3 regions of the Pseudomonas sp. BR20 genome follow, and region 3 is predicted to be linked to each of the others. Evidence: riboswitches for the same ligand, from Rfam matches in the RefSeq annotation. Region 3 holds a riboswitch; each other region holds the start of a gene.

The links. A riboswitch is a leader RNA that binds a small molecule or an ion and turns the genes downstream of it on or off. The one in region 3 is predicted to bind cobalamin.
Positions count from the first base shown of each region.
Region 1: linked by a shared signal. The riboswitch ahead of cobW (cobalamin biosynthesis protein CobW) and the one ahead of ACHPFG_RS21615 (ABC transporter substrate-binding protein) in region 3 are both predicted to bind cobalamin.
Region 2: linked by a shared signal. The riboswitch ahead of cobO (cob(I)yrinic acid a,c-diamide adenosyltransferase) and the one ahead of ACHPFG_RS21615 (ABC transporter substrate-binding protein) in region 3 are both predicted to bind cobalamin.

Region 1 covers NZ_CP172012.1:3,851,732-3,862,200, forward strand. The annotation lists gene cobN (cobaltochelatase subunit CobN) at 1-2,494, opposite strand, end outside; gene cobW (cobalamin biosynthesis protein CobW) at 2,498-3,559, opposite strand; cobalamin riboswitch at 3,653-3,852, opposite strand; cobalamin riboswitch at 3,895-4,099, shown strand; gene ACHPFG_RS17800 (CbtB domain-containing protein) at 4,197-4,385, shown strand; gene ACHPFG_RS17805 (CbtA family protein) at 4,397-5,101, shown strand; gene ACHPFG_RS17810 (cobalamin biosynthesis protein) at 5,098-5,490, shown strand; gene cobM (precorrin-4 C(11)-methyltransferase) at 5,561-6,307, shown strand; gene nfuA (Fe-S biogenesis protein NfuA) at 6,558-7,142, opposite strand; gene ACHPFG_RS17825 (fatty acid cis/trans isomerase) at 7,236-9,530, opposite strand; gene metH (methionine synthase) at 9,697-10,469, shown strand, end outside.
Region 2 covers NZ_CP172012.1:5,043,474-5,053,942, forward strand. The annotation lists gene ACHPFG_RS23160 (cobyric acid synthase) at 1-434, opposite strand, end outside; gene cobD (threonine-phosphate decarboxylase CobD) at 431-1,420, opposite strand; gene cbiB (adenosylcobinamide-phosphate synthase CbiB) at 1,413-2,321, opposite strand; gene bluB (5,6-dimethylbenzimidazole synthase) at 2,318-2,968, opposite strand; gene ACHPFG_RS23180 (cobyrinate a,c-diamide synthase) at 2,965-4,314, opposite strand; gene cobO (cob(I)yrinic acid a,c-diamide adenosyltransferase) at 4,311-4,922, opposite strand; cobalamin riboswitch at 4,996-5,252, opposite strand; gene ACHPFG_RS23190 (PQQ-dependent sugar dehydrogenase) at 5,352-6,665, shown strand; gene ACHPFG_RS23195 (C40 family peptidase) at 6,739-7,275, opposite strand; gene ACHPFG_RS23200 (C40 family peptidase) at 7,420-8,064, opposite strand; gene hda (DnaA regulatory inactivator Hda) at 8,274-8,978, opposite strand; gene ACHPFG_RS23210 (AI-2E family transporter) at 9,182-10,255, opposite strand; gene ACHPFG_RS23215 (DUF2066 domain-containing protein) at 10,299-10,469, opposite strand, start outside.
Region 3 covers NZ_CP172012.1:4,714,510-4,724,978, forward strand. The annotation lists gene ACHPFG_RS21580 (amino acid aminotransferase) at 1-337, shown strand, start outside; gene ACHPFG_RS21585 (hypothetical protein) at 449-658, shown strand; gene ptrR (putrescine utilization regulator PtrR) at 665-1,552, opposite strand; gene ACHPFG_RS21595 (aldehyde dehydrogenase family protein) at 1,656-3,047, shown strand; gene ACHPFG_RS21600 (protealysin inhibitor emfourin) at 3,068-3,370, opposite strand; gene ACHPFG_RS21605 (M4 family metallopeptidase) at 3,385-4,446, opposite strand; gene ACHPFG_RS21610 (DNA/RNA non-specific endonuclease) at 4,576-5,505, shown strand; cobalamin riboswitch at 5,542-5,735, shown strand; gene ACHPFG_RS21615 (ABC transporter substrate-binding protein) at 5,852-6,862, shown strand; gene ACHPFG_RS21620 (FecCD family ABC transporter permease) at 6,859-7,863, shown strand; gene ACHPFG_RS21625 (ABC transporter ATP-binding protein) at 7,860-8,624, shown strand; gene ACHPFG_RS21630 (GNAT family N-acetyltransferase) at 8,662-9,159, opposite strand; gene ACHPFG_RS21635 (hypothetical protein) at 9,156-9,380, opposite strand; gene ACHPFG_RS21640 (DUF6678 family protein) at 9,592-10,032, shown strand; gene ACHPFG_RS21645 (alpha/beta hydrolase fold domain-containing protein) at 10,008-10,469, opposite strand, start outside.

The DNA of each region.
Region 1 (10,469 bases), 860 kb from region 3:
CATCCAGCAAGCCGTGCATTTCCGCCGGGCCGCAGGCATCCAGGCGTGGCGCGACCACAATGCGCAGGCTTTCGATCACCGCCTTCACATCCTCCCAGCCGGGCTCTTCCAGCTGTTCCAGCGGCCCTTCCAATGCCTGCTCGATCAGTCGCGCGGCGTACAGTTCCAGGCGCTCGCGGGTATCACCAGCGGTACGCCACAACTGCGTATCGATCGTCTGCAACACCGCCGGGCGGCGGCCGGTCCAGGGCTCAGCCAGGGCGCAGTCCAGCGGGTCGAAGCCCAACTCGAAGGCTTTGGCCAACACGCGCAGCAGGCTCGATTGCGGGCCACGGCCATCGCCACGCGGGATGCGCAGCAAGGCCAGCAGGGTGTCAATCCGCAAGCGACCCTGCGGGGACTCGCCAAAGATATGCAGGCCGTCGCGGATCTGCGATTCCTTCAAGTCACACAGGTAGGTGTCCAGGCGCGGCAGCCAAATCGCAGCATCGGCTTCGCCATCCAGTTCAAGCTCCTGGTCGATACGGGTTTCGCGAACCAGCTTGAGAATGTCTTTTTGCAGCTCACGGGCACGGCGCGGGTCGAGCAGTTGGGCTTCGTAGTATTCGTCCGCCAATAGCTCCAGATTACGCAGCGGCCCGTAGGTTTCGGCGCGGGTCAGCGGCGGCATCAGGTGGTCGATGATCACCGCCTGGGTGCGCCGCTTGGCCTGGGCGCCCTCGCCCGGGTCGTTGACGATAAACGGGTAGATGTTCGGCAGCGGCCCCAGCAGCGCATCCGGCCAGCAGTTTTCCGAGAGCCCAACGCCCTTGCCTGGCAGCCATTCCAGGTTGCCGTGCTTGCCCACATGGATCACGCCATGGGCGCCGTAGGTGTGGCGCAACCAGAAGTAGAACGCCAGGTAGCCATGGGGCGGCACCAGGTCCGGGTCGTGGTACACCGCGCTGGCATCCACCTGGTAACCCCGGGCCGGCTGGATGCCGACGAAGGTCAGGCCCAGGCGCAGTCCGGCGATCATCAGGCGGCCGTCGCGGAACATCGGATCGTTGTGGGGAGCGCCCCAACGCTCCAGCACCGCCTGGCGATTGGACTCAGGCAAGCGCTGGAACATCGCCTCGTAGTCGTCCAGGCCCAGGCTTTGATGGCAGGGGCGCAGGTCGAGGCTGTCGAGATCGTTGGTGACGCCGCCGAGCAGATCATGGATCAGCGCAGTGCCGCTTTCGGGCAATTGATCCGGCACCGGATAACCTGCGGCTTGCAGAGCGCGCAGGATATTCAGCGCGGCGGCCGGGGTGTCCAGGCCCACGCCATTGCCGATGCGACCGTCGCGGGTCGGGTAGTTGGCGAGGATCAGGGCAATGCGTTTATCCGCATTCGGCAGCCGTGCCAGTTCGACCCAACGGCGCGCCAATTCAGCGACGAAATCCATGCGCTCGGGCGCTGCGCGGTAGCACACCACGTCCGACTGGCTGCGCTCGCTGCGCCAGGCCAGATCCTTGAAGCTGATCGGCCGGCTGATAATCCGCCCGTCCAGCTCGGGCAAGGCAATGTGCATCGCCAGGTCGCGAGGGCCAAGGCCTTGCTCGCTGGCCTGCCAGCCCGGCTGGTTATCCTGGGCGCAAATCGCCTGGATCACCGGGATATTGCGACGAAACGGCCGCAGATGCGGGGCCTCGGGGCTGGATTGGGCAAAACCGGTGGTGTTCAGGATCACCGCCGCGCCGACCTCATCCAGCAGGTCCTCGACCACCGTCAGGCAGCCGGGCTCTTTCAAACTGGCCACCGCCATCGGCAACGGGTTAAGGCCCGCCGCCTGCAAGCGCTGGCAGAACACGTCGATAAAACCGGTATTGGCCGCCTGCAGGTGCGAGCGGTAGAACAGCACCGCCGCCACGGGCCAATCCGCGTGCCACTCGGTCTGCCAGTCATTGAGACGAGGGTTGGCTTTATGCGGGTGATAAATCGCCGTGCGCGGCAGGGTTTGCGGCTCGGCCCAGGCATAGTCGCGTCCCAGGTAGCCGCTGGCCAGGCAGCGATAGAAGTCCAGGGCATTGCCCAAACCACCCTGACGAAGGAAGCGCCACAGGCGGTCGCGCTGTTCGGCATTCACCGTGCTCAGGCCGCTGAGTTCCGGGTCCGGGCGATCATCCCCCGGCACCAGGATCAGGGTGACGCCGCGCGCGGCCAGCTCCACCAGACGCTCGATGCCGTAGCGCCAGTAACCGATGCCGCCATGCAGCGAAATCAGGATGACCTTGGCGTGGCGCAGCACTTCGTCTACATACAGGTCGACCGAGGCATGGTTCTGCACCTGCATCGGGTTGGCCAGGCGCAGGCTGGGGTAGTCCTCCGGCAACTGCTGGGCCGCTTCGGCCAGCAGCGCCAGGCTGGAATCGCCGCTGCACAGAATCACCAGTTCGGCGGGGGTTTGGCCAAGGTCGGCAATATTGTCGTCCGCGACGAAACCACCGGGCTGAGTCCTGAGCAGGTGCATGGGTTAAACGCTGAGGGCGGCGCGCAGTTGCGCTTCGAGGCCCGCCGCGTCCAGCTCCTGGCCGATCAGCACCAGCCGTGTGATGCGCGCTTCGTCGGCGCCCCAGGCACGGTCGAAGTGCTTGTCGAAACGCGTGCCCACGCCCTGGATCAGCAGGCGCATCGGTTTGTTCGGGATGGCGGCGAAGCCTTTGACGCGCAGGATGCCGTGCTGAACCACCAATTGGGTCAGGGCGTCGAGCAGCAGCGCCTCGTCGGCTTGGGGCAGGTCGATGGAGATGGAATCGAAGGCATCGTGATCATGATCGTCTTCACCATCGTGGTGATGATCGTGGTGGCTATGGCGACCGTCGATATGTTCTTCGGAACCCGCGCCGAGACCGATCAATACATCCAACGGCAGGCGACCGCTGCTGGCTTCGATGACCTTCACAGCCGGCGGCAGTTCTTCGGCGACTTCCAGGCGTACACGGGCCAGGTCTTCGGCGCTGATCAGGTCGGATTTGTTGAGGATCACCAGGTCGGCGCTGGCCAGTTGGTCGGCAAACAGCTCGTGCAGCGGCGATTCATGGTCCAGGTTCGGGTCGAGTTTGCGCTGGGCATCGACCTGGTCCGGGAACGCGGCAAAGGTGCCGGCGGCCACGGCCGGGCTGTCGACCACGGTGATGACGGCATCAACCGTGCAGGCGCTGCGGATTTCCGGCCACTGGAAGGCCTGTACCAACGGTTTTGGCAGGGCCAGGCCCGAGGTTTCGATAAGGATATGGTCGAGGTCGCCGCGACGGGCGACCAGTTCGCGCATCACCGGGAAGAACTCTTCCTGCACCGTGCAGCACAGGCAGCCGTTGGCCAGCTCGTACACGCGGCCGTTGGCCTCTTCTTCGGTGCAACCGATGGAGCACTGCTTGAGGATCTCACCGTCGATGCCCAGCTCGCCGAACTCGTTGACGATCACCGCAATGCGACGGCCCTGGGCGTTGTCGAGCATATGGCGCAGCAAGGTGGTTTTGCCCGAGCCGAGGAAGCCGGTAACGATGGTGACGGGGAGTTTGGCCAGTGTTTTCATCGGATGCCCTTTGGGGCGGGCATACGGGACGATAGGCCCTGCGGCGGCGCGCAGCAGCAGATTTCGTCACCGGATCACCCCGCCCGGTTGAATTGGAAAATCGGTGACGAGGCAGGTCTCCTGGCTTGGGGCTTGCGGGTCTTGCGACCGGCGCTGACTGCGCCTTCCCGCCGTAATGGCAGTGGCGTGGCAGTCAGATAAACCCTTCACAGTTGCGGGGGCAGCCGCGGCTTGGACCGCGTTCCCTTCTTAGCTTCGGCCTGGGCCGAAGAACCTCGAAGGTGCAAGGCTACAGGGGCTCGCCGCATTTGACTACCGTCCCCGGCCCATGCTCTCCTACACATCTTGTTTCGGGTGCCCTTCACAGGGTGAAACGGGAAACCGGTGAGTCATAGCGTTATGACGAGTCCGGTGCTGCCCCCGCAACGGTAAGCGAGTGAAGCGTCAGATCCACTGTGCCTGTATGGCATGGGAAGGCGACGCTTTATAGACCCAGTGTCCCTCGCAAGCCCGGAGACCGGCCCGAATAACATCGAATAACAAACCCGCGGTGGGCGGGCGCTGTTAAAACCCTGCGTGCCTGGCTCGCGGGGTTTGCATGCGCTCGTTTCACCCTGACACCTGAAAGGGACGCGCCATGTCGATCATCAGCAGCACCTCGCACACCGCCAGCAGCTCCGCCACCCTCAGCCAACGCCTGACCGCCGCCATCGGTGCGTCGATCCTCGGCGCGTGCCTGGTGTATTTTGCCGGCTTCTCGCATATCGAGGCGGTGCACAACGCGGCCCACGATACCCGCCACAGCGCCGCGTTCCCGTGCCACTGAGGTCTGCCGACATGATCAAGCGTATTGCGCAAACCGCAGGGTTCACCGGCTTGCTGGCCGCCCTGCTGCTGACCTTGCTGCAAAGCTTCTGGGTCGCGCCGCTGATTCTTCAGGCGGAAACCTTTGAAAAGGCCCCAGCCGCGACTGAAGTCGTGCATGAGCACGCCGCGGGCGCCGCCGCGCACACCCACGACGCCGAAGCCTGGGAGCCGGCAGACGGCTGGCAACGCGTGCTGTCGACCACCGGCGGCAACCTCGTGGTCGCCGTCGGCTTCGCCCTGATGCTCGCCGGCCTCTATACCCTGCGCGCCCCTACCCGTACGGCCCAAGGCTTGCTCTGGGGCCTGGCCGGTTACGCCACCTTTGTACTGGCGCCCACCCTGGGCCTGCCACCGGAGCTGCCGGGCACTGCCGCCGCTGACCTGGCGCAACGGCAAATCTGGTGGATCGGCACCGCTGCCTCGACGGCGGCCGGTATTGCCCTGATCGTGTTTGGGCGCAACTGGCTGCTGAAAGTCCTAGGCGTGGCGATCCTGGTGGTGCCGCATGTGATCGGCGCGCCGCAGCCGGAAACCCATTCCATGCTGGCGCCGGAAGCCCTCGAAGCGCAGTTCAAGATCGCTTCGCAGTTGACCAACGTGGCGTTCTGGCTGGCGCTCGGCCTGATCAGTGCCTGGCTGTTCCGCCGCAACCGCGACGACCAATACTCGGCATGACCCTGGTGGTCGGCCTGGGTTGCCAGCGGGGTTGTGATGTAGACACCCTGCTGGGCCTGTTTGACAGCGCCCTCGCCAATGGCGGGATTGAGCGCCAGCGTGTCACGGCACTGGCCAGCATCGACCGTAAACAGGACGAGCCTGGGTTGCTCGCCCTGGCCCGCTTGCTCAATCTGCCGTTGCAGTGCTTCAGCGCCGCGCAACTGGCGGCGTATGAAGACCGGCTGAGCCACAAATCCAACGTCGCCTTTGCCCATACCGGCTGTTATGGCATCGCGGAAAGCGCTGCCCTGGCCCTGGCCGAACAGCTCTGCGGCGGTCCTGCCCGCTTGTTGATCACTCGCCAGAAAACCGCCCAGGCCACCTTTGCATTGGCCTGCGCCAGCTAAAATCCCGATAATCGCCCTTCCCGATCATGAGCAATCTTCATGCTCGCCCGCTTTTGCACAGGAATTCTCCATGACCGTCTACTTCATCGGCGCCGGCCCCGGCGATCCGGAATTGATCACCGTCAAAGGCCAACGCCTGATCCGCAGTTGCCCGGTGATCATCTATGCCGGCTCGCTGGTGCCGGCGGCGGTGCTGGAAGGACATCAGGCGCAACAGGTGGTCAACAGCGCCGAACTGCACCTGGAACAGATCATCGAACTGATCAACACCGCCCACGCCAACGGCCAGGATGTGGCCCGCGTGCACTCCGGCGACCCGAGCCTGTATGGCGCGATTGGCGAGCAGATCCGTTACTTGCGTGAGTTGGGCATCCCTTTCCAGATCATTCCCGGAGTAACGGCGGTGGCAGCCTGCGCCGCGTTGCTGGAAACGGAACTGACCCTGCCGGACATCGCCCAAAGCGTGATCCTGACCCGCTACGCCGATAAAACCAGCATGCCGGCCGGGGAAGAGTTCGACAGCCTGGCCCGGCATGGCACGACCATGGCGATTCACCTGGGGGTCAATCATCTGGAGAAGATCGTCGCCGAACTGCTGCCACACTATGGCGCGGACTGCCCGATTGCGGTGGTGCACCGGGCGACATGGCCGGATCAGGATTGGGTGGTTGGCACACTCAGCGATGTTGCCGACAAAGTCGCCGCCAAGGGCTTTCGGCGTACGGCGCTGATCGTGGTGGGCCGGGTGCTGGCCAGTGACAGTTTCAGTGAGTCATCACTGTATCGGGCCGGGCATGCGCACCTTTATCGACCTTGATTATTTACTTCACGAATAACCAATAAAACATTGATTAAACTGAATAAACACAAAAAATGTGGGAGAGGGCTTGCTCCCGATAGCGGTGTGTCAGCTTCCTCATGAGACGACTGAGGCACCGCTATCGGGAGCAAGCCCCCTCCCACACTTGATCTTTATTGTTAGATAGATGGTGTAAGAGCTTGAATTAAAAGCATAAAAAAACGGCGCTCACGGGCGCCGTTTTTTATGTTCGCAGTGAACGCCTTACTCAGTAGTAGGCGTTTTCTTTCTGCGTGTGGTCTGTCACGTCACGGACGCCCTTGAGCTCCGGAATGCGCTCCAGCAAAGTGCGCTCAATGCCTTCACGCAGGGTCACGTCCGCCTGGCCACAGCCCTGGCAGCCGCCGCCGAACTTCAATACGGCGATGCCGTCATCGACGACGTCGATCAAGCTGACCTGACCGCCGTGGCTGGCCAGCCCCGGGTTGATCTCGGTTTGCAGGTAGTAGTTGATACGCTCGTTGACCGGGCTGTCGGCGTTGACGTTCGGCACCTTGGCGTTGGGCGCCTTGATGGTCAACTGGCCGCCCATACGGTCGGTGGCGTAGTCGACCACGGCATCGTCCAGGAAGGCTTCGCTGAAGTTGTCGATATACGCGGTGAAGCTTTTCAGCCCCAGGGCGGTGTCTTCAGGTTTCTCTTCACCGGGCTTGCAGTAGGCGATGCACGTCTCGGCGTACTGGGTGCCAGGCTGGGTGATAAAGACGCGGATGCCGATACCCGGGGTGTTCTGCTTCGACAGCAGGTCAGCCAGGTAATCGTGGGCGGCGTCGGTAATGGTTATGGCAGTCATGGAAACTCCTCACAGGCTTGCCGGCAGTTTACGCCAAAATATTACGCAGGTACAAAGTCCTAGTAATTTTGTCGGAAAAGACTCTCGCCCCAGTCAGAGGTTTTCATAACGGTTCATATCCAGCACCCCCTCTTCCACTGGCGTGTTTTCGCGGATGTACTGGGACAAATCGTGGAAATACTGCCAGAACAACGGATGGCTACGGCGCACGCCCCAGCGATCGACGATTTTTTCAAAGCGCTTGGCGTCCTTGGCCCGCTCCATTTCAGCCACGAACTCCGGCACTTCCTGTGCCGGAATATTGAACATGAAGTTCGGGTAGCTGCTGAGCACGCCCGGATAGAGGGTCAGCGTGTCCAAGCCCGGCTGATAACGGTAGGCCTCACCGAGCAGGAAGGCCACGTTACTGTGAGCGCGGTTGCGCAGCAGGCTGTACACCACACGCTGGCCGCTGGCGGTTTCGATGCGCAGCATCGTGGCTTCGGGCAACTGATCGATCACCTTGAGCCCCGCCGCCGGGCGCGAGGTCAGGCGGCTGAGCGCCTGCTCCGCATCCTGCAACGCCGGGTCGATGCCATCACGCGAGCAGTACGCCCCGGCGCAACGGTTGATCGGGTCCGGGCTGGCGTTCAGGTAGCCGTAGCGGGTAAGCAATTGGTTGGCAAAGTCACGCTTCGGGTCTCTTTCATCCAGATGCAGGCCGGTGGGCTTATCGTCATCGATCGCCTCATAGTCCAGCCACAGCTTGATCTTGCCGCTGTTCTGGTACCAATCATCCATAAAGGCGTCGCGGCTATCGGCGGGCATCAGGCGCAGGAAGTTCTGCTCGGCGCCGTTGCGGATCAGGTCGAAGTACAGGCGGGTCTGGGCCTGATGCGATACGTTGCCGAACACGTCGAAGTTGACCACCAACTGGTAATAGGTGCGTTCGAGCAATGGAAAGTCGAACAACCACATCGTCTGCGGGACTTCACCGATCAGGCCTTTATTGACCGAGGCGCTGTCAAAGTGGCGAAAGATGCTTAACAGCGCGTTGTCGTTGCCGACCCATAGCGTCGACCAACTGGGCGCCGGCAGCTCGGCATAGCTGTCCCGCCGCAGCGCTTCGTACTGGTTGCGCTTATCACGGTACTTGAGCCACAGGCTGAGCACACTGCCCACGTCGTCATTCTGCCCTGGCATCGCCAGCAACGGCGTGGCCTGGCCGCGATAGCGAGCATCGGTGATGTACAGGTCGTGGTCGGGCGCCTGGAACAGCGCCCAGAAATTGTCGCGGATCACATCCGTGGCAATTTGCCCGCGACACACCGGCCCGCGAATAAACGTGCGCACGAAGTACTCGGCGTTATCCAGCATGAACTGGTAGCGCGCATGGGCGGGAATCGCCTCGAATGTCTCGAAAGGATTGGCCCGACGGCCGGGGCCATAGCCCGGCAAGGCGCTCGCCTGCCAGTCACCGCTGTAGAACAAGGCTTTGATCCGCGCCATTTTCTCTGCGCTGAGGGGGTATGTGATGTGAGTCTTGTGGACGATCACCCCTTGTACGGGCCACAGGCGGTAGTACACGCGGGTGCCGGGATCGTCATTGGGACGACGGGTGTTGATCAGGTCAATCGGCTGGCCGCTGGGGGTACGCGAGCGCACCCACTGGAAGAAATGCCCCGGCTCACCGCCTTCGAAATAGAGGTGCGCAATAAACAAATGCTCGAACAGCCAACGGGCCACCAGGCTTTCCCGGGCGCCGGGGGCATTGAACAGGTTTTCCCATTGCAGCACCTGCGCGGCTTCCTGGGCACTGGGGGCCACACCTTGCTCGTCAATCGGTGCACCGGAGGCCAGCCAGCGTTGCAGCGTCTGGTATTGCTGGTCGCTCAAGCCAGTTACGGCCAGAGGCATGCCTTCATTGGGGTGAGCACCGGCGTAAGCGTCGAACTCTCCCGGCAACGGGCACATATTCTCGCGGTTAAGGCCCAGCACAATATCAGCGGGCAATTTGGCGTTGGGTTGCAACGGCGCGCGGCGATGACCGAGTTCGAGCATGCTCGCCATCAGCGCAGCTTGGCTGCCTTGGGCGTCAAGTACTGAGCTGAAGCCTTCGCGCTGCCAGGCAGCTTTGCCGAATGCGTCATAGAACAGGCGGGACGGCTTGGTCGCCTGGCTACGTTCGCCGTCGTAGACCGGCACCTTACTGGCGCCCCGCGTCGCACCCTCGGCACTGCCCAGGTTCAATTGGCAGGCCGAGTCGTAGCACGCATGGCAAGCCACGCACTTCTCGGTGAAGATGGGTTGAACGTCGCGCGTATAAGAGATCGCCTGAGGGGGACCTTCCGCCAACGCGGTACTGGCTATCAAGGCCAGGACGGCGCTGACGATAAGACGAAGTGACATGTATCCGGTCCCGATTCAATACGTGCGATTTATAAGTCGCGGTGATTCTACCGGGCCATGCCCCCTCTCAACATGAGCGATATTCATGCAAAACCTGGGCATGCCGCAAATCCGCACAGGTTTGTTATGATCCACGCCCTCCGTAATGCCTGACCAGAGTAGTCCCATGTCCGATCGTAGCGCTCGTCTGCAAGCCCTTCACCACGCCCTCAAGGAACGCATCCTGATCCTCGACGGCGGCATGGGCACGATGATCCAGAGCTATAAACTGGAAGAACACGACTACCGCGGCAAGCGCTTCGCCGACTGGCCGAGCGACGTCAAGGGCAACAACGACCTGCTGGTGCTCACCCGCCCGGACGTGATCGGCGGAATCGAGAAGGCCTACCTGGACGCCGGTGCCGACATCCTCGAGACCAACACCTTCAACGCCACCCGTATCTCCATGGCCGACTACGGCATGGAAGAGCTGGCCTATGAACTGAACGTCGAAGGCGCACGCCTGGCACGCAAGATCGCCGATGCCAAGACGGCCGAGAACCCGGCCAAGCCGCGCTTCGTTGCCGGCGTCCTCGGCCCGACCAGCCGCACCTGCTCGCTGTCGCCCGATGTGAACAACCCCGGCTACCGCAACGTCACCTTCGATGAACTGGTGGAGAACTACACCGAGGCCACCAAAGGCCTGATCGAGGGCGGCGCCGACCTGATCCTGATCGAGACCATCTTCGACACCCTCAACGCCAAGGCCGCGATCTTCGCCGTGCAGGGTGTGTTCGAAGCGCTCGGCATCGAATTGCCGATCATGATCTCCGGCACCATCACCGACGCCTCCGGCCGTACCTTGTCGGGCCAGACCACTGAAGCCTTCTGGAACTCGGTCGCCCACGCCAAGCCGATTTCCGTGGGCCTGAACTGCGCCCTCGGCGCCAGCGAGCTGCG
Region 2 (10,469 bases), 330 kb from region 3:
TCGTTGGCGCGCAGGTTGATCTCGGCCGGGGAGCCTGCACCTTCCACCATCACCACCGGGTAGGCTTCGCTCAACCGCGCGTGGGAAGCCAGCACTGCCTGCATCGCGATGGCTTTGTAGTCGTGATAGGCCACCGCGTTCATGCTGGTCACGGCGCGGCCATGGATGATCACCTGGGAGCCGGTGTCGCTGTTGGGCTTGAGCAGCACCGGGTTCATATCGGTATGGGGCGCCAGGTTGGCCGCCTGGGCCTGCACCGCCTGGGCCCGGCCGATCTCGCCGCCCTCGGCCGTCACCGCACTGTTGAGCGCCATGTTCTGTGGTTTGAACGGCACCACGGCAATGCCCTGGCGTACCAGCCAACGGCACAACGCGGTCACCAGGGTACTTTTGCCGGCATCGGAGGTGGTGCCTTGCACCATCAGCGTACTCATGAGGCGTCCTTGTAGGCAGCCAGCGCTTCGTCGAGGCGCAGCCAATCGGCCTCGGTGTCGGGCAGGCCAAACCGCACGCTGCTGTTGTGCACAAACAGGCGCAGCAAGATGCCGCGTTGCGCCATGAATTCGTGCATGCGCTCAGCGTGTGGGGTGATTAGCCATTGGAACAACGCGCAGCCGCCCTGGGGTTGAAAGCCATGGCGCTCAAGCATTTCAAACAGGCGCTGGCCGGCCTCAATGCAGCGCGCTCGCTGCCGCGCATGGCCAGCGGTATCGCGCAGGCACATTTGACCCAGCACCCGCGTCGGCCCGCTGACGGCCCACGGCCCGACCTGTTCGGCCAGCAATTTGAGCAGCCTGCGTTCGGCCAGCACAAAGCCCAGGCGCACTCCGGCCAGGCCGAAAAACTTGCCGAACGAACGCAGCACAATCAGGCCGACCTGATGGGCCTGGTTCGCCAGGCTCAACTGCGGGGTGACATCCATGAACGCTTCGTCCACCACCAGCCAGCCGCCGCGCTGGGCCAGCCTTGTGTGCCAGTCAAGCAGGCGCTGCGGGGTCAGGCTAAGTCCGGTGGGGTTATTGGGATTGACCACCACCAGCACGTCGAGACCGTCAAGGAAGAAGTCGACTTCCTGCTCCTGCACTTCACGCACCACGTAACCGGCGCGACGCCAGGCCTCGGCGTGTTCGGCGTAGCACGGCGACAGCACGCCGACCTTGCCGGCACGGCGCAGGCGTGGCAGCAATTGAATCGCCGCCTGGGAGCCGGGCACCGGCAGAACATGCGCGGCGCCGTAATACTCGCTGGCCGCCTGTTCCAGGCCGTCGTCCGATTCCGGCAAGCGCGCCCAGGCCCGCAGCGGAATCTCGGGGATCGGCCACGGCCAGGGCGCGAGGCCGCTGGAAAGGTCGAGCCAATCGGCCTCGGCAATCCCGTACTGAATCGCTGCCTTGCGCAGCCGGCCACCGTGCTCAAGCATAAAATTGCCCTCCCACGCATAGAATCAGCAACCACAACCATACGCCGCGCTGCACCAGTTGCCAGCCACGGTCGATGGAGTCGGCATCCGCCGCCGGGCCTTCGCCCAGTTGCGGACGATGGTGCACCTCGCCGTGGTAAATCGCGGCGCCGCCCAGCTCAACGCCCAACGCGCCAGCGCCGGATGCCATCACCGGCCCGGCATTGGGGCTGTCCCAGGTCGGCCCCTGGGTGCGCCAGCATTTGAGGGCCAGGCGGGTTTTGCCCAGCACGGCGTAGGTCAAAGCCACCAGGCGTGCAGGAATATAGTTGAGTACATCGTCGATCTTGGCCGCGGCCCACCCGAAGCGCTCGAAGCGTTCATTGCGATAGCCCCACATGGCGTCGAGGGTGTTGCTCAGGCGGTAGAGCACTACGCCTGGCACACCGGCGACGACAAACCAGAACAGCGCGGCAAACACCGCATCGCTGCCGTTTTCCAGCACCGATTCGGTGGCGGCGCGGGCGACTTCGGTGCGGTCCAGCTCACTGGTCTGGCGGCTGACCAGGTAGCTCACCCGTGTGCGGGCCGCGTCGAGGTCATCGCTGCGCAGGGCCTGGGCCACCGGGATCACATGCTCGCCGAGGCTGCGCATGCCGAGGGCGCAGTACAACGCGAGGATCTCCAGAACCCAGCCGATATACGGCGCCCACGACAACGCGGTGGCCAGCAGGGTCAACGGCACCACGGCGATAAACCACGCGGTCACGCCATGGCTGCGCCAGCCACGGCCACCGCTGTTGAAACGCTGCTCGATGCGCCCGGCAAAATTGCCGAACGCCACCAGCGGATGCCAGCGCCTGGGCTCGCCCAGCAGCGCATCCAGCGCCACCGCAGCGACACACAGCAAAGCCACACTCATTGACTCACTCCCCACACATTCTCATACAACATGTCACTCAACGGCCGAGGCTCGGTCCAGCCTTCGAGCTGCAACATCGGTGCCGGGTAAAATTCCGTCACCGGCCCCAGGCACAAGACCGCCAGGGGTTTCGCACCGGGCGGCAGGCCCAGCAGGTCGGCCAGGGCCTGGGGTTCGAACAGCGAGACCCAGCCCATGCCCAGCCCCTCGACCCGCGCGGCCAGCCACAGGTTCTGGATCGCACAGGACAGCGACGCCAGGTCCATCTCCGGCAAGGTGCGCCGCCCGAAGATGTGGCGCTCGCGATCATCCATCAACGCCGCCACCAGCACTTCGGCGCAGTCGTGGATACCTTCGACCTTGAGCTTCATGAACGCGTCGGAGCGCTCGCCCAACGCCTCGGCGGTGCGCATGCGCTCTTCTTCCACCAACTGTTGAATCTGGCTTCGTAACGCGCGGTCGCTGATGCGGATAAACCGCCAAGGCTGCATCAGGCCGACGCTGGGCGCCTGGTGCGCGGCCTGGAGCAGGCGATGCAGCAATTCGGGGGCGACCATGCCGCCGCTGAAGTGGCGCATGTCACGGCGTTCGGCGATGGCGCGGTAGACGGCGTCGCGGTCGGCCTGGGGGAAAGCGTTGTCGGTCATAGCCCTATTGGGGGCAAGCCCCCTCCCACAGTGGATAGGGTTTCAGCTCGGTCCGGCGCAAACAAGGCGGCTACCGCCGTCGGATTCGACGGGAAATAGAAGTGCACGTAAGAGGCGGTCATCCGCCCCTGTCGGAAGACCGCTTCGGCACCGCGCCCGCCGTTCGGGCTGAGGCCACGGGCAATCGGCTGGCACTCGGTGCTGGTCAGGGAATGATGATACGTGTGCCCGCGCAGCACGCCTTCCGGCAGTTCGACGCTTTGCAGGGCCAGGGCGGCCAGTTTCTTTTGCATCACCGCATCGCCTTGCAGCAGGCCGACCAGTTCGGCGCGGATGCCGTCGACATCGGTGAGCGAATCCAGCAGGTAGAGCATGCCGCCGCACTCGGCGAGCAAGGGCTTGCCGGCGGCATGGTGGTTACGAATAGCTTCAAGCATCGGGGTGTTTTCCGACAACGCCTGGTGATGAAGTTCCGGGTAACCGCCGGGCAAATAGAGACTGTCAGCCTCGGGCAGCTGGCGATCATGGATCGGCGAGAAAAACGTCAGTTCGGCCCCCATCGCTCGCAGCAGGTCAAGGCTGGCGCCATAGGTGAAGGCGAAGGCTTCGTCACGGGCCACCGCAATGCGTACACCGGCCAGCAACGGCTCGGCCGCGATCACTTCCGGCGCGGCGAAGGTCACCGGTGGCGGCAATGCGACTTCACAGCTGCTGCCCAATGCCTGGGCGGCGGCGTCCAGGCGCACGTCGAGATCGTTCAGCTCGCTGGCTTGCACCAGGCCCAAATGGCGGCTGGGCAGTTCGATCCCGGTTTCGCGGGACAGTGCGCCATACCAGCGCAGGCCTTCGGTCAGGCTGCCTTCCAGCAGTTGCGCATGGCGCAGGGTACCGACGCGGTTGGCCAGCACCCCGGCGAATGGCAGGTCCGGCTGATAGCGCGCCAGGCCCAGCGCCAGGGCGCCAAAGGTCTGGGCCATGGCGGTGCCGTCGATTACTGCGAGCACCGGCACGCCGAAGTGCCGCGCCAGATCGGCGCTGGACGGTGTGCCATCGAACAGGCCCATCACACCTTCGATCAGGATCAGGTCGGCCTCGCCCGCCGCTTCCCACAGCAGGCGACGACTTTCCTGCTCGCCCACCATCCACATGTCCAATTGATACACCGGCGCACCGCTGGCGCGCTCGTGGATCATCGGGTCCAAGAAGTCCGGGCCGCATTTGAACACGCGCACCTTGCGCCCCAGGTTGCGGTGCAAACGGGCCAGCGCGGCGGTGACGGTGGTTTTGCCCTGGCCGGACGCCGGTGCGGCGATCAGGACGGCCGGGCAATGACGGGGCTGATTCAAAGTTCGACGCCCTTCTGTGCCTTGATACCGGCCTGGAACGCGTGCTTGAGCATGCCCATTTCGGTGACGGTGTCGCCCATTTCGATCAGTTCAGGCTTGGCGCCACGGCCGGTGACCACCACGTGTTGCATCGGCGGACGGGCTTGCAGGTCGCTGAGAACCTGATCTAGGTCCAGGTAGCCATGCTTGAGGGCGATGTTCAGCTCATCCAGCACCACCAGGCCGATGGTGGGGTCTTGCAGCAGTTCACGGGAGACGGCCCAGGCGGCTTCGGCGGCGGCGATATCGCGTTGGCGGTCCTGGGTCTCCCAGGTGAAGCCTTCGCCCATCACGTGGAAACGCACCTGTTCGGGGAAGCGACGGAAGAACAACTCCTCACCGGTGCTGTTGCGCCCTTTGATGAACTGCACCACACCACACTGCATGCCGTGGCCCATGGCGCGCGCGAGCATGCCGAATGCGGAACTGCTCTTGCCTTTGCCGTTGCCGGTCAGCACCAGCAGCAAGCCGCACTCATTGGGGGAATTGGCGATGCGCTCGTCGATCACGGCTTTTTTGCGCAGCATGCGCGCCAGGTGGCGTTCGTCGCGGTCGGGGGTATCGGTCATGGCAGCTCTCCGTTGGGGCTGGACAAAAACGGCAGGCAGGAAAAAACAGACAGCCAAGCATCGCCCACCGTGATGCTGTTGGATGATCCAGGCCGGTCTCCGGGCTCATGAGTGGCGCGCTTGCTCATCTACAGAGCGAACACGCCGACGGCGCGCCTTCCCATATCGCGGGCGATACAGTGGCAAAAGGCACCGTCTTGACTCATTTACCGTTGCGGGGGCAGCGCCGGAATCGCGGCAGCACTGTGTACAAGTGCGCTCGCTCACCGGCTTCCCTGTTTCACTCGGTCGACCCATGGGTCACAGAGCACCTGGAACAAGCCGCGAAGGTTAGTGGGTTGGGGGTGGAGCGTCAATTAAAGCTGGCCTTGCACTTGAACCATCGCACCAGCGCCCTCCTCTACCCTTACAGGTATCAAGGAGAACACCATGCATAAAACCAGACTCGCCCTACTCATCATGCTCGCCGGCACCCTCGCCGCCTGCGGTGAAAGCTCCACCCTGCAGGTGTCCGACGGCACCGGGCCATCGCCCCAGCTACCGGAACCGAACAAAACCCTGATCCCCACCGTGAACATTGCCCCGGCAATCGGCTGGCCAGAGGGCGTGAAGCCAACCGCAGCGGCCGGCACCCAAGTAGCGGCGTTCGCTGAAGGCCTGGACCACCCGCGCTGGCTATATGTGCTGCCCAACGGCGATGTGCTGGTGGCGGAAACCAATGCGCCGCCCAAACCGGATGATTCCACGGGCATTCGCGGCTGGGTCATGGAGAAGGTCATGGGCCGCGCCGGTGCCGGGGTGCCAAGCCCGAACCGCATCACCCTGTTGCGCGATGCCGATCACGATGGCGTCGCCGAGACCCGCACGGTGTTCCTGGAAAACCTCAACTCGCCCTTCGGCATGACACTGGTCGGCAATGACCTGTACGTGGCCGATTCGGACAAGCTGTTGCGCTTCCCCTATCAAGCGGGTGAAACCGCGATCAAGGCGCCTGGCACCAAGGTGGTCGACCTGCCGGGCGGCAGCATCAATCACCACTGGACCAAGAACGTGGTCGCCAGCAAGGACGGCAGCAAACTGTATGTGAGCGTCGGCTCCAACAGTAACGTCGGCGAAAACGGTCTTGAAGCGGAACAGGGCCGGGCGGCTATCTGGGAAGTGGATCGCGCCAGCGGCCAGCACCGCATTTTCGCTTCCGGCCTGCGCAACCCTAACGGCATGGCCTGGGAACCCCAGAGCGGCAAGCTATGGACAGCGGTAAACGAGCGCGATGAGATCGGCAGCGACCTGGTGCCGGACTACATCACCTCGGTCAAGGATGGCGGGTTCTATGGCTGGCCCTTCAGCTATTACGGCCAGCATGTGGATGTGCGCGTCACACCGCAGAACCTGGACCTGGTGGCCAAGGCAATTGCGCCGGACTATGCGGTGGGGCCGCACACGGCGTCTTTGGGCCTGACGTTCGCCGAGGGCAGCAAACTCCCGGCGCCTTTCAGTAACGGCGCGTTCATCGGCCAGCATGGCTCGTGGAATCGCAAGCCACACAGTGGCTACAAGGTGATCTTCGTACCATTCGAGGGTGGCCAGCCTAAAGGTCAGCCGGTGGATGTGCTGACCGGGTTCCTCGACAAAGATGAGAAAGCCATGGGTCGGCCGGTGGGCGTGGTGATTGATCAGCAGGGGGATCTGCTGGTGGCGGATGATGTGGGGAATAAGGTGTGGCGGGTGTCGGCGGCTCAATAAACGCCTCCAGAAGCAACATAAAACCAATGTGGGAGGGGGCAAGCCCCCTCCCACATTTAGTTCGGTGTTTGGTTCAGGGATTACGTGCCAGGTTTGCTGGCAACACACGCTTGGCGCTCAGATAAGCATTCTGCCAATACGCCTTGGACAAGGTATCCAGCTTCACCGTACCGCCGGTTTGCGGTGCATGGACAAAGCGGCCTTCGCCCACGTAGATCCCGGCGTGGCTGACCTGGGAACCGCCACCGGTGGCGAAGAACAGCAAATCGCCGGTTTGCAGGTTCTGCTCACTGACATCCTGGGCGCGCATCACGATCAGTTCGCGGGTGGTGCGCGGCAGGGAGATGCCGGCGGCGTCGCGGAAGACAAAGCCGATCAGGCCGCTGCAATCAAAACCCGAGTCCGGCGTGTTGCCGCCCCAACGGTAAGGCGTGCCGACCAGGCCCAGCGCACGAAAGAGCACGTCTTCGGCCGCAGGCGAGAAATTCTGGGTGGAATAGTTGAATACCGGCTTGGGCTTGACCGCAACGGGAGCAGGCGGCGGCCGGCTGGCGCAGGCGCTGATCAGCGCGGCGCAGAGAATAAGGAGCAGGCGGGCTGTGGTCGACATGTGCAGAACAATCCTGGTCTGGATGCGGCTATCGCTGCCGAACGCTGAAAACCAGAACGCGCAAGCAAAGCTCGCGCGAACGGATTACAACAATGTCCAGGGATTCTAGCCCTTACACGTCAAACTTCAAGTATCACTTTAAGTTTACTTACTGGCGGTAACCGTAGTCGGGGCCATGGCGAGTGCGCGCTTGGCTTCGATGAAGGTTTTGCTCCAGTAACTGTCGCCCAGGCTGTCGACTCGAACACCGCCACTGCGACGGCTGCTGGAGTGGATAAACTGGTTATCGCCCAGGTAGATACCGGCATGGCTTACGCGACCACGGCCTGCAGTACTGAAGAAAAGCAGATCACCGGGCTTGAGGTTGTTGCGCGCGACCAACGGTGCTTTCACGTTGATCATTTCGCGAGTGGAGCGTGGCAGGTTCATGCCAGCTTCTTCACGAAACAGGTAGCCGATAAAACCGCTGCAGTCGAAACCGGCCTCAGAGGTACCGCCGAAACGGTAACGGGTACCGATCAGGGACATGCCGCGTTCGAGGATGCTGTCGGCCAGAACTGGAAGCTGGTAAGGCTTGTTGCCGGAAAAATCGGCCAGTTCCTTTTCGGTTGCTTGCTCTTCTTTATAAAGCGTTTCTTCATAAACAGAAGCAGATTGTGCAGCAACGAATTTTGCCTGGGACTGTTGTTGAGTTTTTTGCTGCTCAACCACCTGTTGAGGGTGGGAGGCGCAACCAAACAACAGGGTAACGAGTGCGAGGGGCACGAGGGGTGCGAAGCGATTTAGCATGGGCACGACCGTGGCTGGTATGTAAAGAAGTCGAGACTATGCCTTCTATCACATCGATTTGCAAATTCAATCGTGATCTATGTGACTTCGCGATTGGACTATGACATCTAAGCCGTAATTCCATTTATCGGTTCAAATGCGTAGCCAACGTGGCTTAAACGCAGGATTTCTGGCGCCTGTAAATTGCCGAAGCCCGTAGATTCAACCAGTTACCAGCCCAAAGTTTCTTTGAGAAAAGGGATCGTCAATTTTCGTTGAGCCTGCAAAGAGGCCTGATCGAGCTGTTCGAGCAAATCGAACAACGCGCTCATGCTGCGGGTGCCCCGGGTGAGGATAAAGTGCCCGACTTCATCGGTGAGGTGCAGGCCGCGACGGGATGCACGCAATTGGAGGGCGCGCAATTTGTCTTCGTCGGACAGCGGGCGCATCTGGAAGATCAGCGCCAGGGTCAGGCGCGACTTGAGGTCGGCCAGCTTCACCGGCAACTCGCGTGGCGAGGTAGAGGCAGCAATCAACAAGCGCCGGCCGCTGTCACGCAAGCGGTTGAACAGATGGAACAGCGCCTCTTCCCAATCCGCCTTGCCGGCCACCGCCTGCAGATCGTCCAGGCACACCAGTTCGTATTGCTCAAGGTTGTCGAAGATCCCGATGCCCCGATCCATCAACTCGGCCAGGGGCAGGTAGACCGCCGGCTCGCCCATCTGCTCGAAACGCAGGCACGCAGCCTGCAACAGGTGGGTACGCCCCACGCCGTGCTTGCCCCACAGATAGATCAGGCTTTCGGTCCACCCGGCGTCGGCTTCGCAGAGCCGCTCGACATAGCCGAGTGCAGCGGCATTGGCGCCTGGGTAGTAATTGATAAAGGTAGCGTCATCACGCAGACGCACACCTAAGGGCAGCTGAATCGGTTTCATGCTGACTGAACGGCTCCCATCGAACCGTTAGTGGCCTCTGTGTAAAGTTTGCAAAGTTTATACCCGTGACGCCGGGCGCACAATGCAGCAGACCGCAAGCAAAATCAAAGGTTTGCGTTAACTTGCCGGTTTTAAGCGGATTGTTTGACGCCGTAGCCCCATAAACAACAAACCCGGCCGAAGCCGGGTTTATGACGCAGCGGTTACAGCTCGGGGTCTTCGACCCCCGTATAGGCGTCGGAATCCTTGTACAAATCGTGCATGTGGCGCACCAGCACCATGATCACCGCCGCCACCGGCAGGGCCAGCAGGATGCCGGTAAAGCCGAACAGCTCGCCGCCGGCCAGGATCGCAAAGATCACCGCCACCGGGTGCAGGCCAATCCGGTCCCCCACCAGCAACGGCGTGAGCACCATGCCTTCCAAGGCCTGGCCGACCATGAACACCGCGACAATCCCCAGCATCGGGTACAGGTCGCCGCCAAACTGGAACAGCCCGGCTACCAACGCCGCGCCGATACCGATCACAAAGCCCATATACGGCACGATAGCGGCAAGGCCGGCAATCAGGCCGATCAACAGGCCCAGCTCCAGGCCGATGGCCATCAAGCCTGCCGCGTAGATGATCCCCAGTGCCAGCATCACCAGCAACTGCCCGCGCACAAAGGCGCCAAGCACCTCATGGCACTCGCCGGCCAGGGCCACGATGCGCTCTTCGCGGTTGCGTGGCAGCAGGCTGCGGATCTTGGCCATCATGATGTCCCAATCGCGCAGCAGGTAGAACGCCACCACCGGAATCAGCACCAGGTTGGTCAGCCAGCCGATCAGCGCCAGACTGGAGGCGGTCGCCTGGCTGAGGATCACCCCCACAATATCGGTGGTCTGGCCCATGTGCTCGCTGATCGCCGCCTTGACCTTGTCGAACTTCCAGAAACCGTCCGCCAGCCCGAGCTTGGTCTGGGCCCACGGCATCGCCGTGTGCTGCAGCCAGTCGAGCATCTGCGGCGCCAGCTCATAGAGCCGAAACAGTTGCTTGGCCAGCATTGGCACCAGCACCAGCACCAGCGCGGTGATGATCAACGTGAACAACGCAAACACTGCAACCACACCCAAGGTCCGCGACAGACCGGCTTTTTCCAGGCGATCCACCACGGGATCGAACAGATAGGCGAGCAGCAACGCAACCAGGAACGGCGTCAGGATCGAATGCAGCAAGAACACAAAAACGCACAGCAGGACGATCCCGCCAAGCCACACCCAACGACGCGTATCCGCCATAAACCACTCCATTACTTGCTTCTATCTATATAGGAAGAACTTTTTACCAGCGAAAACGCAGTTGCGCCTGGGGCTCCGGGGCGGCAGGCGGTTGCGTGCCTTCGATGACCGGTTGCTGAGTTGGGGCCTCACCCGCAGGCACCTCCTGCAATTTGGCCAGGCTCAACTGGGTACGCAACTGATCGGCGCTGCCGTTGACCCGGTACACAATACG
Region 3 (10,469 bases):
CCCGCCAACCCATGGCGCAGCGATTGTAGCCGCAGTGCTGAACAGCCCTGAGCTGCGCGCCCAGTGGGAAGCCGAGCTGGCCGAGATGCGCCTGCGCATCCGTGGCATGCGTGAGCAGATGGTTGCCGAACTGGCCAAGGCTGCTCCTGGCCACGACTTCAGCTTCGTCGGTCGCCAGCGCGGGATGTTCTCTTACTCCGGCCTGACCGTTGAGCAAGTCACCCGCCTGCGCAGCGAGTTTGGTATCTACGCGCTGGATACCGGGCGTATCTGTGTGGCGGCGTTGAACCAGTCGAACATTGCTGCGGTAACAAAGGCGATTGTTCAGGTTCTATAAGCCTGACGGCGTTATACGAAGGGAAGCCGTGGCTTCCCTTTTTAATGCCTGTCGGAAAAGCCCCTGCTCCCCTAGACTGAGCAGCGATTGCCCTTTTGTTATGAGAGCCCTATGAAAAACGACGACCTGAACCTGCACGCCGACCCCGACGACCAGGAGCACTTCACCCCGCGCGCGCCACAAGCCAAGCGCCAGAAAAGCCTGGTGCTGCAAGTGGCGTTGGGTGTGTTCCTGGGCGGCCTGGCGTTGTGGCTGGTGCAGTTGGGCGCGACCGCGATCATGGCCAAATTGGCCATGGGCACCTTCCAGTTCGGCGGCTGATAGCGATCAACATGTGGGAGGCGCGGAGTTTTGAAGAGCGCGCTCCTCCAGTAGCTTGACGAAGCTGTTCAAACTCTGCGACACCGTGCCACGGCGCCAGATCAGCCAGGTATGCAGGGTGCGAAAACTGTCCGTCAGCGGCCACACGCTCACCGTGGTAAACCCCGGCATGCTTTCCAGCATGCTGCGTGGCATCAGCGCCAGGCCGGCCCCGGCGCTGACGCAGGCGAGCATGCCGTGGTAGGACTCCATCTCGAAGATCCTCCCCGGCACCGCGCCGTCCTGTGCGAACCAGCGCTCGAAATGGTGCCGGTAGGAACAGTTGGAGCGAAAGGTGTAGATGCTCTCCCCGTTCACATCCTGCCCTCGCGTGATCGGCGCGTGGTGCAGCGGCGCAATCACCACCATCTCCTCCTCGAACACCGCCACGCCTTCCAGGGTGGCATGCAATACCGGCCCATCGACAAACGCCGCCGCCAGCCGCCCCGACAGCACGCCCTCGATCATCGTGCCCGATGGCCCGGTGCTCAGGTCCAGTTCGACCTTGGTGTGCTTCTGGTTGTATGCCGCGAGCAGCGCCGGGATACGCACCGCCGCCGTGCTTTCCAGGGAACCGAGGGCAAACGCGCCCTGGGGCTCCTCCCCCGCCACCGTCGCGCGGGCCTCCTGCACCAGGTCGAGAATACGCCGCGCATAGCCGAGAAAATTCCACCCGGCGGGCGACAGGCGCAGGCGACTCTTCTCGCGGATAAATAACTCCACGCCCAAATCCTGCTCCAGTTGCTTGATGCGCGTGGTCAGGTTCGACGGCACCCGATGAATCAACTGCGCGGCGGCGCTGATGCTGCCTTGCTCGGCAACGGCCTTGAAGATTTCCAGCTGCACCAGATCCAAATCATTCTCCAATCGTGAATGTATTGCTTAATATTATTCAGTTTCAAGAAAACATGCATCCCCGTAGGCTGACCCCATTCCACTCCTTCAGCCGGACGGTGCCATGAACGCTATTTCTCCCCAGACCCACGCCCTGTCGATCAACCCCGCCACCGGCGAAACCGTCGGAAGCTACCCCTACGAAACCGCCGCGCAGCTGGATGCCGCCCTCGACCGTGCCACCGCAGCCTTCCGCACCTGGCGCCGCCAGCCGGTCAGCCAGCGCGCCGAATTGCTGCAGGCCCTGGCCGGCGCCCTGCGCGACCAAGCCGAAGAGATGGCGCAGATGATCACCCTGGAAATGGGCAAACCCATTACCCAGGCCCGTGCCGAGATCGAAAAATGCGCCCAGCTCAGCGAGTGGTACGCCGCCCAGGGCCCGGCCATGCTGGCCCCGGAACCCACCCTGGTGGACAACGGCAGCGCCCAGATCGAATACCGCCCGCTCGGCCCGATCCTCGCCGTGATGCCGTGGAACTTCCCTGTATGGCAGGTGCTGCGCGGCGCCGTGCCGACCCTGCTCGCCGGCAATACCTACGTGCTCAAACATGCACCGAACGTGATGGGCAGCGCGTACCTGATGAAAGCGGCGTTGCAGAAAGCCGGTTTCCCTGAAGGTCTGTTCGAAGTCATCAACGTGACCCAGGACGGCGTATCCAAGGCCATCGCCGACCCGCGCATCGCCGCCGTCACCCTCACCGGCAGCGTACGCGCCGGCATGGCCATCGGCTCCCAGGCCGGCGCCGCGCTGAAGAAGTGCGTGCTGGAACTGGGCGGCTCCGACCCGTTCATCGTGCTCAACGACGCCGACCTCGACGCCGCCGTGCAGGCCGCAGTGATCGGTCGTTTTCAGAACAGCGGCCAAGTCTGCGCCGCTGCCAAGCGCCTGATCATCGAAGCCGGTGTGGTGGACGCCTTCACCGCCAAGTTCGTCGAAGCCAGCCGCGCGCTGGTGATGGGCGACCCGACCTCGGCCAGTACCTACGTCGGCCCAATGGCGCGCTTCGACCTCCGCGACGAGCTGCACGGCCAGGTCCAGGCCACCCTGGAAGAAGGCGCCACCCTGCTGCTGGGTGGCCACAAAGTCGCCGGCGCCGCCAACTACTATGCGCCGACCGTACTGGCCGACGTCACCGACCAGATGACCTCATTCAAACAGGAACTGTTTGGCCCCGTGGCCTCGATCATCACCGCCCTCGACGCCGACCACGCCGTGGCCCTGGCCAATGACAGCGAGTTCGGCCTCACCGCCAGCATCTTCACCACCGACCAGGCCAAGGCCCACGACATCGCCAACCAACTGGACACCGGCGGGATCTTCGTCAATGCGTTCAGCGTGTCCGACCCTCGGGTGGCGTTTGGTGGTGTGAAGAAGAGCGGGTTCGGCCGCGAACTGTCGCACTTCGGCGTGCGTGAGTTCTGCAATGCACAGACGGTATGGCTGAACCGCAAATAATCCAGGGCTGCGCAACAGCCCTAGCGAATATGCCGGCGCACACACTGCACCAGCCCATCCAGCGCCTGGGACTTCACCGGCGCCAGCACGCAGACTGTGTGCTCGCGCGCTCCCTCCGTGACGGTCAGGGTGTAATGCACCTGGCCTGGGTTGCCAGGTTCCGGCGCCGTGCTTTGCGGCAACTGGAAGAAATCCGATTTCTCGATCAGTTGCCGCAACTCTTGCTGGTCCGGTTCGGGCAGCGTGTCCAATTGCACGGTTCGCGGTTTGGCCAAACCCGGAAAAAACGCCGGCCCACCGTTTTCCTTGATCGAAATTTGCATGGCTGTTCCTCACGTCAGACGTTAATGCCAACCGCTTTCCAGCCCTCCTTGACCGCCTTGTGCTCCTCCTTGTTCGCGCCGTAGAGACGGCCGGCGATATCGTAGGTTATACGCGCGAAACGCAAAAAACCCGAGTTCGGCCGCAACCGCGCATCGCGCAGCGCGTCATACCAGATGCGCCCAGCGCGCTCCCAGGCAAACCCGCCTATCTTCGTCGCCACTTGATAGAACGCATGGTTGGGAATGCCGGAATTGATATGCACCCCGCCATTGTCCTCGTAGATCTGGACAAAGTCGTCCATATGCCCTGGCTGGGGGTCCTTGCCCAGCAGCTTGTCATCGAACGCCGTACCCGGGGCCTTCATCGAACGCAGAGCGGTGCCTTTGATCTTCTTGGTGAACAGCCCTTTGCCGATCAACCAGTCGGCGTCCTGGGCCGTTTGCTTCAACGCATACTGTTTGATCAGTGAGCCGAACACGTCCGACAGCGACTCGTTCAAGGCACCGGACTGATTGAAATACATCAGCTTGGCTTCGTCCTCGGTGACGCCATGGGCCAATTCATGGCCAATCACATCGAGGGCCACCGTGAAGCGATTGAATAACTGGTCATCGCCATCACCAAACACCATCTGGGTCGAGTTCCAGAACGCATTGTTATAGTTCTGGCCAAAGTGCACGGTGGCATCCAGCGCCATGCCGGCGTCGTCGATGGAGTTGCGGTCGAACACCTCTTCGAAAAAATCGAACGTGGCGCCCAAGCCGTCATAGGCTTCGTCCACGGCGGCGTCGCCACTGGCGGGCTGGCCTTCACCGCGGATCAGCTTGCCCGGCAGGCTGTCGGTGCCTTCGGCGCTGTAGATCGAGCGCCGTTTGCCGGCGCCCATCACCAGGGCCATGTGGGCCGGCCCCTTGGCGGGCACTGCGACCATGCGCAGCGAACGGAACGTGCTGTCCTTGGCGCGGGTGCGCAGCGCGATGTCGCGCTGGGCCTTATCACCGTGACGCGCGATCTGGTCGAGCATATACGGCGGAATCAGGCAGAAAATCGGGTTGCGGTGGTGGCGATCACACATTGGCTGGCTCCCTGTTGGCATATGGTGTAGCTCCGGTAACCGTTTGAGGATAGCCCCCCAGGGTTAACCCGTGTCATCAATTGTCATCAATCCATGTTGCAGTCGTGTTTATCCAAGGAGGACTTACCCATGCCAGCCCGCAAAGCCAAAATCGACCTTTCGCACCGCCCACGACTCGCCGATCTGCGCCCGTTGATCGCGGTCAAGCCCGCGCTGATGGAAGCCCGGGCGGCAACGCCCCGTGTCACCGCCGCCAAGGATCTACAGGACCGACGCGGCTACGCGGAGGATTTTCTCAGCAGCTTCGTGGTGCCCTGGCCCACCGCCGATGAAGCATTGGCGGATGACGTACAACCGCTGCGGCTGGACTACACGCATTTCTCGGTGACGATGTCCCGTTCCCGACGACTGGCGCTTTACGTGGGGGTTAATATCGACGGCGGGCAGCATGTGGAGATAATCCGCAGCAACGACACCTGGGCCTACGATGGTCGCCTGCCGATCAGCGCGCAGGTAGGCGAAGCGCTCTACACCAACAATGGCCTGGATCGCGGCCACCTGGTACGGCGCCAGGACCCCAACTGGGGCGACGAGGCGAAAACGGCCAACCTCGACACCTTCCACTTCACCAACTGCTCGCCGCAGATGAGCGGGTTCAACCAGAAGACCTGGCTGGAACTGGAAGACTACATCCTCAATAACACGCAACGTTGGAAAGCCCGGGCAACGGTGTTCAGCGGCCCGGTGTTCGCCGACGATGACCGCGTCTACCGAGGTATCAAAATCCCCAAGGCGTTCTGGAAAGTGGTGGCCTACCTCAGCGATGACGGCAAACCCTCTGCCAGTGCCTATATGATCGACCAAAGCCGCGAACTGGGTCAGCTCGACCTGATGTTCGGCCAGGTCAGGACCTACCAGCGGAGCGTGATCCAGATCGAACAATTGACCGGCATCCGCTTCGCCAACCTGGCGGACTACGACGGCTTCAGCAACGAAGAGCGCGCCACAGGCACGCGAATCGAAGCGCTGATCCAGGGCCCTGAGGATATTCGTGTCTGACTGGGCGCCCCTCGGGCTGTATCGCCTCGCCCTAATCAACTACCATACCGCGCCGGTTCCCAAACGGGACTAATAGGGAATCCGAAGCGCGGTATGCCGCGTCAATCGGAACTGCCCCCGCAACTGTAGATGCCGAGCCTGCTCCCCACTGCCACTGGACCACGTCCGGGAAGGCCGGAGCGTGGCGACGACGCATCAGTCAGGAGACCTGCCGGCCCAGCAAAATCACTAACCGGCGGGGTGTCCGGGAAGGACATCCTTACCTGCCCGACCGGCAGTGTTCGAGGGCGTATTTCCGAACCGTACCTCCCCTGTTCCCACGTACGGTTCACACGGAGATTGCCTCATGCTGCCACGCGTTACCGCCCTGATCAGTGCCCTGGGTTTCTGCGCCCTGGCCCAAGCCGCGCCAACTCAATACCCGCTGACCCTGGAAAACTGCGGCAGCACCCTCACCTTCCCGCAGGCGCCCGCGCGCAGCGTGACCATCGGCCAGGCCGCCACCGAAATGCTCTATGCCCTCGGTGTGGCTGACCGCGTGGTCGGCACCTCGCTGTGGTTCAACAGCGTGTTGCCGCAGTTCAAGGCACAGAACGACAGCATCGAGCGCCTGGCCAACAACGAGCCCAGCTTTGAAGCGGTGATCGCCAAGCGCCCGCAACTGGTGGCCGCCGAGCTGGAATGGGTGGTGGGCCCGCAAGGCGTGGTCGGTACCCGCGAGCAGTTTCACGAACTGAAGATCCCCACCTACCTGCTGCCCTCCGACTGCGAAGGCAAGGACAACCTGGTGGGCGCCGACGGCACGCGACTGGAGCCGTTCCGTATCGAGACGATCTACAAGAGCATCAGCCAGCTGGCGCAGATTTTCGACGTACAGGATCGCGGCCAACACCTGAACGACGCGCTCAAGGCGCGCCTGGCCAAATCCGTGGCCACCGTGCAGAGCAAAGGCCTCAAGCAGGCGAGCGCGCTGGTGTGGTTTTCCAGCGCCGAAATGGCCAGCGACCCGTACGTGGCCGGCCACAAGGGCATTCCCGAATTTATGCTCGAAACCCTCGGCCTGCACAATGTGGTGCAGTCCGATGAAGAGTGGCCCGCCGTCGGCTGGGAAACCCTCGCCAAGGCCAACCCGACCTTCCTGGTGATCGCCCGCATGGACCGCCGCCGCTACCCCGCCGACGACCATGAAAAGAAACTCGCCTTCCTGCGCAGCGACCCGGTCACGCGCAACATGGACGCGGTGAAAAACAACCGCATCATCATCCTCGACGCCCTGGCGCTGCAGGCCAGCATCCGCACGTTCGATGGCCTGGAACAACTGGCCACGGCCATCGACGGCTACGACCTGCCGAAATGATCCGGACCTTACTCGCCCTGGCGCTATTGCTGATCGCCGTGCTCGCCGGCGTGGCCATCGGCGAAACCGCCATCTCGCCCCAGGTGGTGCTTCAGGTGCTCGCCAACAAGCTGTGGGCGGCCGGTTACGTGCTGGACCCGATCGATGAAGGCGTGGTGTGGAACTACCGCCTCACCCGTGCCCTGGTTGCCGCCGCCTGCGGGGCCGGGCTGGCGACCTGTGGGGTGATTTTGCAGTCGTTGCTGCGCAACCCATTGGCCGATCCGTACCTGCTGGGCATCAGCGCCGGGGCTTCGACGGGCGCGGTGTTGGTGGCGTTGATGGGCGTGGGCGGCGGGCTGGTTTCACTCTCGGCCGGCGCCTTTGTCGGCGCGATGGCGGCGTTTGCGCTGGTGATCCTGCTCGCACGGGCCAGTGGCTCATCCAGCGGCACCGGGCAGATCATCCTCGCGGGCATCGCCGGGTCGCAGCTGTTCAATGCGCTCACCGCGTTCCTGATCACCAAGTCGGCCAGTTCCGAACAGGCCCGCGGCATCATGTTCTGGCTGCTGGGCAACCTCAGCGGCGTGCGCTGGCCGTCGGTGTGGCTGGCGGTGCCGGTGGCGGTCACCGGCCTGGCGGTGTGCCTGTGGCATCGTCGTGCGTTGGATGCGTTTACCTTCGGCAGCGATTCGGCGGCGTCCCTGGGCATCCCCGTGCGCCGCGTGCAGTTTGTGCTGGTGGGGTGCGCGGCGCTGGTGACGGCGGTGATGGTGTCGATTGTGGGCTCCATCGGCTTTGTCGGCCTGGTGATCCCCCACGCGGTGCGCCTGCTGCTCGGCACCGGGCATTCGCGCCTGCTGCCCGCCAGTGCGCTGGGCGGGGCACTGTTCCTGATTGCGGCCGATGTACTGTCGCGCACCTTGATCAAGGGCCAGGTGATTCCGGTCGGCGTGGTGACGGCACTGGTCGGCGCGCCGGTGTTTGCACTGATCCTGATTGGCCGGAGGAATGCGCGATGAGCGTACTGAGTTGCACCGGCCTGGGCTTCAAGGTGCGTGAGGCGGAGTTGCTGCGCGATATCCACCTGGAGGTTCAGTTGGGTGAAACCCTGGGGATCGTCGGGCCGAACGGCTCCGGCAAATCCACCCTGCTCAAACTGCTCGCCGGCTTGCGCACCCCGGCCAGCGGCGACGTGCGCCTGGGCGGCCAACGCCTGGGCGACCTGTCCCGCCGTGCCATTGCACAACAGCTGGCGGTGGTGGAACAACAGGCCGACACCGACGACGCCATCCGCGTGTTCGACGCCGTCGCGCTGGGCCGCACACCGTGGCTGTCGGCGCTGAGCCCGTGGTCCGGCGAAGACGACGCCATCGTGCGCCAGGCCCTGCATGATGTGGACGCCACCCACCTGAGCCACCGCGCCTGGCGCAGCCTCTCCGGCGGCGAGCGCCAACGCGTACACATCGCCCGCGCCCTGGCGCAACGGCCGCAGATCCTGTTACTGGATGAGCCGACCAATCACCTGGACATCCAGCATCAACTGGCGATTTTGAAAGGCGTGCAAGGATTGCCGGTGACCACCCTCATCGCCCTGCATGATCTGAATCAAGCGCTGACCTGTGATCGCCTGGCCGTGCTGGATCGTGGGCGCCTGGTAGCGCTGGGCACGCCACTGGACGTGCTGACGCCGGAGCGCTTGCAGGAGACATTCGGGGTGCAGGCGCATTACCTGACGGACCCGTTTGATGGGGCGCAGATACTGCGGTTGCGGTCTAACTGAACAGGACATGCCCACTCCCCCCCCTCCCACATTGGATCTACAGAGGCCTGTGCATGTGTGTCGTCTGCCACACCGGGTCGGCTTCCACATCCACCACCTCAAACCCCTGGCGAATCCAGAAATCAATCGCCCCCGGTAGAAACGGATGGGTATGCAGGTAGACCACCTCGACCCCTTTCGCCTGCGCCATGCCCTCCAGCGTGCGATATAGCTCACCCGCCAAACCAAAGCGGCGGAACGCTGGCAAGACGAACAGACGCACCACTTCAATCGTCTTGCGGTCATGGAAATTCAACCGGGGGAAACGGCTGTCGTAAGGCAAGTAGCCGATAGCGCCGACGATCTGCCCTTCGGCACGGGCGATAAGGAATTGGCCATCACCGTGTACATAAGTCGCTTCAAACTGCGCCAAGTCCGGCGGCATCCCGGATGCGCTGAGCTTCGGGAAAAGCTCGGCGCGAGCATGCAGGACGAAGATCAGCGTTTCAGGGATGTCGGCTGCGGTGACTGCCTGAATGCCAGGCCTTTGGTTCATACAGCCTCAATCTGCGTAATCCCCACCAACTTCGCCTGCTCCAGAATCTCCTCTGGGGTCGCATTCGCAGGAGGCACAATCAAGCCATTCTCCGCATCGCCGAAATGCAACTGCAGCAAGTGCAACGCCGCCTCATGCAAGGGCAATTCAGGATGTTTGAGTTCGAACACATGGCTACGGGGTTGATCGTTGAACAGGTAGTTCAGGGTGTATGTGCGCATGGTGGAGTCCTTCTATATGGGAGAGGAGCATCGGATCAACCTGACTAGGTGATCGGTTTTTAAGTTCCCTATCCGCTTATAACGAAGATAATCAGGTAACCCTTCCAGACAATTCCGAGCGGCACAAAAAAGAAAAATCAATATCCTGGATCGCCATCAAATGGCTGGGGCCGCGCAGTGACGTGTCAATCAAACGAATGAGTCGACAGGGATGAATATGAGTGAACTACCAGGGCCCGGCGCCCGACAGAATGATAAAAGCCGGAAGATCATCCAGGCCACCGTAGCGGCAAGAAACCTGGCAAGTGCAGCGAACAATACCAAGTGGAACGAGCTGATCACCCACTTCCGCCAGCGTAGCGGTTGGCAGCCGTCCTATCGTTCCAAATCCATCACCGGCCATATTTCGGAATGGGACGTGGAGTGGTTTTACCACTTGCCGTTCCCATTTGCTTACGTCGAATGGTTCGACATCGGCTTGTGGCAAGCAGCGCCCTCTTTGGGAGTGCTACTCCCACAAACATACATTGACCATACCGAAGAAATATCGAAGGTCGTCGCGCAGATTGGATTCGAGTTTGAAGTGCGAGCCGACGTTCTGAGAATTTGGGGCTACCTTCCAAAATCCTACGAAGACTTTCCGCCTGCATAAGATGAAACATCGATGAGCCGAGTAATCCACTCTCGGCTATAGGCAAGCACGCGTCCCCCCATCGCCACCGGAAAATGAATAAACCCATGGGCCGACTCCGGCAACAGGTGTACTTCCGCCCTGGGCCACCGCTCTGCAATCAACAGTGTGTCATCCTTGAGCGGGTCCAACTCCCCCACAAACATCAACGCCGGGGGCAGCCCTTCAAAGTCACCATACAACGGCGACAGCGGCGGCTGCCGGCGCTCATCATCACTCAGCCCCGGCGTGAGCATGCGCAACGCCTCCACCATCCCCGGCCCATCCAAAAGCAACGTCTCCGGCCCGGCAGCGCGTACACTCGGTGTACCGGCCAGATCATAAACGCCGTAGTACAACACCGCGCCGCTTATACGTTTGAGCAGTTCAGGCCATTGCTTGAGGGCCAGCAACGTCGC